Regions from separate parts of the Pseudomonas sp. TE6283 genome, predicted to be linked through region 1. Evidence: riboswitches for the same ligand, from Rfam matches in the RefSeq annotation. Region 1 holds a riboswitch; each other region holds the start of a gene.
What was found. A riboswitch is a leader RNA that binds a small molecule or an ion and turns the genes downstream of it on or off. The one in region 1 is predicted to bind cobalamin.
Positions count from the first base shown of each region.

Region 2: it holds a riboswitch for cobalamin, as region 1 does, so the genes downstream of both, ACVWZ5_RS00580 (TonB-dependent receptor plug domain-containing protein) here and ACVWZ5_RS02350 (TonB-dependent receptor) in region 1, are expected to answer to the same signal.
Region 3: it holds a riboswitch for cobalamin, as region 1 does, so the genes downstream of both, cobO (cob(I)yrinic acid a,c-diamide adenosyltransferase) here and ACVWZ5_RS02350 (TonB-dependent receptor) in region 1, are expected to answer to the same signal.

Region 1 covers NZ_JBSSDH010000001.1:470,013-472,269, reverse strand. The annotation lists gene ACVWZ5_RS02350 (TonB-dependent receptor) at 1-1,099, opposite strand, end outside; cobalamin riboswitch at 1,207-1,411, opposite strand; gene ACVWZ5_RS02345 (outer membrane beta-barrel protein) at 1,572-2,257, shown strand, end outside.
Region 2 covers NZ_JBSSDH010000001.1:129,465-131,721, reverse strand. The annotation lists gene ACVWZ5_RS00590 (TonB-dependent receptor) at 1-330, opposite strand, end outside; gene ACVWZ5_RS00585 (DUF2946 family protein) at 402-791, opposite strand; cobalamin riboswitch at 928-1,120, shown strand; gene ACVWZ5_RS00580 (TonB-dependent receptor plug domain-containing protein) at 1,211-2,257, shown strand, end outside.
Region 3 covers NZ_JBSSDH010000005.1:47,095-49,351, forward strand. The annotation lists gene ACVWZ5_RS09030 (hypothetical protein) at 1-536, opposite strand, end outside; cobalamin riboswitch at 688-906, shown strand; gene cobO (cob(I)yrinic acid a,c-diamide adenosyltransferase) at 1,020-1,631, shown strand; gene ACVWZ5_RS09040 (cobyrinate a,c-diamide synthase) at 1,628-2,257, shown strand, end outside.

The DNA.
Region 1 (2,257 bases):
TGTCCAGGCCGAACAGGCCATGGTCGAAGGTGAAGCTCTGGCGATCGCCGAGTTGCTCCTGGTTATGGCGAATCTCGAGGAAGCTGCCGCGCTGGATCACGCCGTTGGCGGCGTCCCAGGTGTAGGACTCGGCATTGCGCCACTGGCGGCGGCTCTTGATGTAGTACAGCTGGTTGCTGGCACTGACGCGGTCGCTGAGGGTCCAGTCGGTGGTCAGGCGCGTCCACTCGTCGTGGTAGCGCTGCTCGTCGTTGCTGACGTTGTAGTTCTTGCGGCGCACGCTGCTGCGCAGGTGCCCGTCGATCAGCGGGGTGCCGTAGTAGTTGGCCGGTTGCGCATCGCCACGTTCGTGGGCGAGGGTAAAACTCAGGTCGTCGCTGGCATCGAAGCGCAGGGCGGCGCTCAGGGCCAGGCTGCGCGAGTCGGTGCGGTCGACCCAGCCGTTGCCAGCCTGCTGGTTGAGGGTCACGCGGTAGCTCAGGCGCTCGCTCAGGCTGCCGCCGCTGTCCAGGCCCAGCTGCTGGCGGTCCCAGGAGCCGTAGCCCAGACGCAGGTGGTTGCGGATCTCGCCAGCGAACGGCTGCTTCGGTACCACGTTGACCACCGCGCCGGTGGCGCCTTCGCCGTACAGCACCGAGGCGGGGCCGCGGATCACGTCGATGCGCTCGACCATCCACGGATCGACCGGGAAGGTCAGGGTGCCGGCACCGGCGTACAGGCGTGAGCCGTCGAACAGGGTCATCACCGAACTCTGCCCGGTGAAGCCGCGGGCCGACAGGCCGGTGCCGCCGTCGCCCGGCGTGCCGATGAAGGTAAGGCCCGGCGAGCGGGTCACGGCGTCCTGCACGGTGAGGTTGTTGCGCTGCTGGATCTGCGCCTCGGTCAGGCTGCTGGTGCTGGCCGGGGTGTCCAGGGCGCTGAGGTTCAGGCGTGAACCGGTCGGGGTCGGGGTGGCCAGGTCGATGGCCTGTGGCTCGCGGGTGTCGGTGATTGCCGTGGAGGGCAGGGTGAAGGGCGTTACTTCATGATCGTCGGCCAGCGCCGGCAGGGACACGGCCAGGCAGGCCGCCAGGGTGTGAAGCTTGTTGAATCGGGACATGTCGTTCCACTGCTGCAGGAAGGAATGGATCCCGGTGGAAAACACGCAACGGTCAAGCGCACGCAGGCGCGCACGCGGATACCGGCCTGCGCCCGCCCACCGCGGGTTGCCAAGTAGCGCCTCAGGCCGGTCTCCGGGCTTGCGAGGGGCATGAAGCCTTCACCTTCCCATGCGTGCGCACAGTGGTCTGTCGAAGGATTCACTCGCTTACCGTTGCGGGGGCAGCGCCGGACTTGTCGTGACAACGACGCACCGGCTTCCCGTTTCACCCTGCGCACGGCGGCGCAGGACACCTGAAACTGGCGCGCATCTGACCATTGAACGGGCAGTGAGTCAATCGTTCGAGTGGGTGGGGAAACTGTGACGGACAGGGCGGTTTAGAGCGGTTTGCCAAATTTTTTCGAACTTTTGCCAAGCCCTTTGTCTCGAACCGGTCGTTCGCCATTCATTCACGTCATGGAGACTTTTGCGAATGTCTACCCGTAACCTGCTGCGCCACGCCTGCCTGCTTGCCCTGCTCGGTGCCCCTCTGGCTGCCACGGCGGCACCGAGTACCGACCCGCTGTTCACCCTCGGCTTGCTGGGGTCCTACGACAAGTTCAAGTTCGAGGGAGGAAGCGAATCGGACAAGGAACACATGGGCCAGGGCGGTGTGTTCGCCACGTTCGGCAACAAGATGACCGCCGAATCCGGGTTCATCTACCAGATCGGTGCCGAGGCCAAGTATGGCAAGAAGAACGACAACAAGCTCAAGGAAGCCCAGGCCGATCTCGACCTGGGCTGGCGCGCCGCACTGGATGCGCGCAACTTCGTCGACCTGACGGTGGGCGGCGGTTACAGCTGGACCCGCTTCGAGCCCGAGATCAACGATCTTGATACACGGCTGACCTACAAGTCGCCGTTCGCCAAGGCAGCGCTGGGCTACAACCACCAGTTCGACGCGTCGACCCTGCGCGTGGAGGTGGGCGCGCGCCACACCATTGATGGCCGCGCACGGCTCAAAGTCGATGATTTCGGCAGCGACAGCGTCGACATGAAGGACCGCACCAATCCGTATGCGGAGATCACGCTGCTGATGAACCAGCAGGGCGGCATGCCGGTGCAGGTGGGGGCGTACTACACCCGTACCGAATACAAGCTGGACGAGGATACGCCGGT
Region 2 (2,257 bases), 340 kb from region 1:
GAAACCACGGTAAGACACGTAGCCGCCCCAGCCGGGCGGTGCCGAGGCGTTGACCCCGGGCAGGGCGTTGGCGGCGTCCTGGAAGTTGCGCGCGCCGATGCGTTCCATGGTCTTGCGGTCGGCGACGCTGACCGAGGCGGGGTTTTCGCGGGCGCTGAGGTTCAGTCGCGAGCCGCTTTCGATCGGGCGATCGAGGTCGAGCGTGGTGGCTTCTTTGGGTTGGTCGGCGGTGGCCGTGACGTTGCTGGCGGGCAGGGTCAGGGTGTCATCCTGCGCCCAGGCGCAGGTTGCGCTGCCTACGAGCAGCGCCAAAGTGGTCATGCGGAACATGCAAGGCTTCCTGGCTGAAATCGGTGGGCGCACGCCCGCTGCCGATCAGGCAGTACTTGGGCGTGGCGATGTCAGAACGCGAGAAGCGAAGCGGGGGAGGCGCGCGGATTGACCAGGGGCCAGCGCTGCTTGGGCAGGGGCGGCGCGGGTTGTCTGGGTAAGGGTTTGCTCGACTCCCCGGCGAGCAGGGCCAGCAGGCCGAAGAACACCGCCAGCAGGGTGGCGCTGAACAGGCTGGCGATCACGCAGTCGCCGCCGGCAGGCAGCACCGGGTCGGTGATGTCCTGGTCGCCCTTGAACACGCCGCTGCTGTCGGCCGCGCACCAGGCGGCGTCATCCAGGCCGGCCAGGCGCAAGCCTGCCATCTGTCCATGGCCCAGGGCGCACAGCAACGAGCCGAACAGGATGCTGAAATACAGCACCCAGGCGACTTGCGATCGTGTGTGGCGGGCCAGCTTCATCGGCAAAGCTCGAAGGGAATGGGGTGGGCGAGCGGATTCTACAACTTTTGACACATCTGCCTAGAGCGTTCTGGCGATAAAAAGCATTCGAAACGATTCGCCTGCCTGGCTTGACGCCTCTGGGCCCCAGGTGTTCAGATGCCGACCGATTTCAGGTGTCCCATGCCGCCGCGCATGGGGTGAAACGGGAAACCGGTACGAGTCCGGTGCTGCCCCCGCAACGGTATGCAAGTGATGCCTCCAACAGACCACTGTGGCCAATGCGCCATGGGAAGGTGAGGGCGTCTAGTCTTGCGAGCCCGGAGACCGGCCTGGAATGTGGTAGGCAAACTCCTGCGGTGGGCGGGCATGGGCCGGTATTGGCGTGTGCGCGATCCGTGCTCCTGCGTGCTTCTGCGAAAGTCACTTTCGAGAAGAGCATGATTGCTGTGATTCACTCACGACGTTTCTCCCCCAAGGCCCGGACCCTGCTTCTGGGATGCCTGGCCAGCCCCCTGGCACTGGCCGAAAACGCCCCCCTGGTCCTCGACCAGCAGATCGTCGCCGCGCCGTCGGTGGAGTCGACCACCGTCGCCGCCATGGCCCAGTACGGCAGCAAGGTCGAGATCGTCAGCCGTGAGCAGATCGAGCGCGCCGGCCCCGGCGCCGACATCACCCGGGTGATGCAGATGTTCATCCCCGGCTTCTACGTCGCGCCGAAGAATGGCCCGTTCGACTACGGCACCTACTCGCTGCTCGGCGGGCGTAACGACGACACCCTGATCCTGCTCGACGGCGTGCGCCTGAACAACCGCCTGTACGGCGGCCTGTACCTGGACACCCTGCCGGCCAACGCGGTGGAGCGCATCGAGGTGCTCAAAGGCGGCCAGAGCCTGTTATTCGGTACCCAGGCGGTGGCAGGGGTGATCAATATCGTCACCCGCAGCCCGCAGAACCGCGAGGCTTCGGGTGAGGTCAACCTGGGCCTGGACAGCTTCGCTGGCAGCAGCAAGGACGCCCGCGTCGAGCGGATCTTCAGTAACGGCTTCGGCGACCTGGGCCTGCTGGCCTATGTCAGCCACAACGTCTCCGACGGCTACCAGCCGTTTCGCAACCGCGACTACAGCGGCAACGTCAGCGACAAGAAACGCGGCTACGAGGTGACCACCTTCGGCGGCAAGGCGGTCCAGGCCTTCGGCGACGATGCGCGGCTGGAACTGTTCTACCAGTACACCGACGCCAACCTTGATTTCGCCCGGCCAGTGAACAACTACAAGACCACCAACGACCGCGTGCAGCAGATCGCCACGGCGACCTTCGAGCAGCGCCTCGACGAGCGCCTGAGCTACTTCATCAAGGGCCACGTCAACGATTGGGACACCCGCTACACACGGATCAACAACCGTGACGATGGCAGCCGCAACGTGGTCAACCACAACGACTACTGGGGCTTCACCGACTGGGGCGTGCAGGCCGAGGGCAAGGCC
Region 3 (2,257 bases), on a different contig from region 1:
CCAAGTTCGTTGTGCAGCTTGCGGTAGGCATACGGGAAGTACCAGGCAAGCGCACAGGCCGTGTGCTTCTGCAGGTCGTCCACCAGGTCCTGCAGTTCCTCGGGGCTGGCGTGCTGGCCGGCCTTCCACGGTGTGACGAACAGCGCCCCGGCCTTGAGCTGGCTGCCATAGGCGATCGGCTTGGCCAGGGCGGCGGTTTCCTGCAGGGCCGCTGTCAGGTCGAGGCGAGCGATGCGCGGCCAGCGCTGGCCGGCGTGAAGGTACAGCGACTCCTCGGCGCTGCTGATCGACAGGTCGCAGCGCCCGTCGCGCTCGCCCTCGTCGCGCTGTTTCTTGCTCATGTGCCGTTCCAGCGCCACCAATTCACCCTGCCAGGCGGCAGCGGCGAGCAGGCCGACGTTGCTGGCTGTGCCGTGCCAGTAGGGCGCTTCGTTGTCGCCCTGCAACTGGTTGAAGCGGTCGATGCAGTCGACCCAGCGTTCGAGGGCCGGGCGCAGGAACTCCAGGCGCGGGTTGTTGATCATCAGGCCTTGCATGCTGCGCTCTCCTTGTCATTGTGATCGAGGTCAGCCGAAATAGTGGCTATGTGATATCACTGCTTTGAGTGTGGCACAAGCTGGCGAATCGGCCATTGATCCAGGCCAGATCGGCCCACGCTCGATTGACGCTCCCGGTGCAACCCTCTAACCTTCGCGGCGTGCTTCAGGTGCCCTGCGAACCGCGGTTCGGCAGGGTGAAACTGGGAAGCCGGTGGGCGCCAGCAGGCGCGAGTCCGGCGCTGCCCCCGCAACGGTAGATGAGTCGACGGCTACGCAAGGCCACTGGATGTCCATGTCCGGGAAGGCGCGTGGCCAGGGCCTGCGCCCGCTCATGAGCCCGGAGACCGGCCTGTCACTGCCAAACGGCATCACGGAGGGTGATGCGCGGTGCGATGTGGCTGTTGCCATGCCTCCTGCGCGCTCCTCGTCTGCCTGCCTTTTACCTGTCGCCGCCGCCGCGACAGCCTGCGGAGACCCCTGATGAGCGAATCCACCGAACGCGACGAACGTCACCTGGCGCGCATGCAGCGCAAGAAGGCGATCATCGACGAGCGCATCGCCAACTCCCCCAACGAATGCGGCCTGCTGCTGGTGCTGACCGGCAACGGCAAGGGCAAGAGCAGCTCGGCCTTCGGCATGCTTGCCCGCGCCCTGGGCCATGGCATGCAGTGCGGCGTGGTGCAGTTCATCAAAGGCCGCAACAGCACCGGCGAGGAGCTGTTTTTCCGCCGATTCCCCGAGCAGGTGCGCTACCACGTGATGGGCGAGGGCTTCACCTGGGAAACCCAGGACCGCCAGCGCGACATCGCCGCCGCCGAAGCCGCCTGGGCGGTGTCGCGGCAGTTGCTGCAGGACCCGTCGGTCCAGTTCGTCGTGCTCGATGAGCTGGACATCGCCCTCAAGCACGGCTACCTGGACCTCGACCAGGTGCTTTCGGATATCCAGGCGCGTCCGCCGATGCAGCATGTGATCGTCACTGGGCGAGCGGCAAAACCGGAAATGATCGAACTGGCCGATACCGTCACCGAGATGGGCATGCTCAAGCACGCCTTCCAGGCCGGTATCCGCGCGCAGAAGGGCGTCGAACTGTGAGTGAGTCGCGCCAGTGTCCCGCCGTGCTGATCGCAGCCCCGGCCTCGGGCCAGGGCAAGACCACGGTCACCGCCGCCCTGGCCCGTCTGCACCGCAACCTCGGGCGCACGGTGCGGGTGTTCAAGTGCGGGCCTGACTTTCTCGATCCAATGATCCTCGAGCGCGCCAGCGGTGCGCCGGTCTACCAGCTCGACCTGTGGATGATCGGCGCCGAGGAAAGTCGCCGCCTGTTGTGGGACGCGGCGGGCGAGGCCGACCTGATCCTGATCGAGGGCGTGATGGGCCTGTTCGATGGTACCCCGTCGAGCGCCGACCTGGCGCGCCACTTCGGCGTGCCGGTATTGGCGGTGATCGACGGCACGGCCATGGCCCAGACCTTTGGTGCCTTGGCTCTAGGCCTGGCGCGCTACCAGCCCGACCTGCCGTTCGCCGGGGTGCTGGCCAACCGGGTCGGCAGCCTGCGTCATGCGCAACTGCTCGAAGGCAGTCTGACCGAAGGCCTGCGTTGGTACGGCGGGTTGTCCCGCGAGCGCGGCATCGAACTGCCCAGCCGTCACCTTGGTCTGGTCCAGGCCAGCGAGTTGAATGACCTGGATGCACGCCTGGATGCCGCCGCCGAAGCCCTG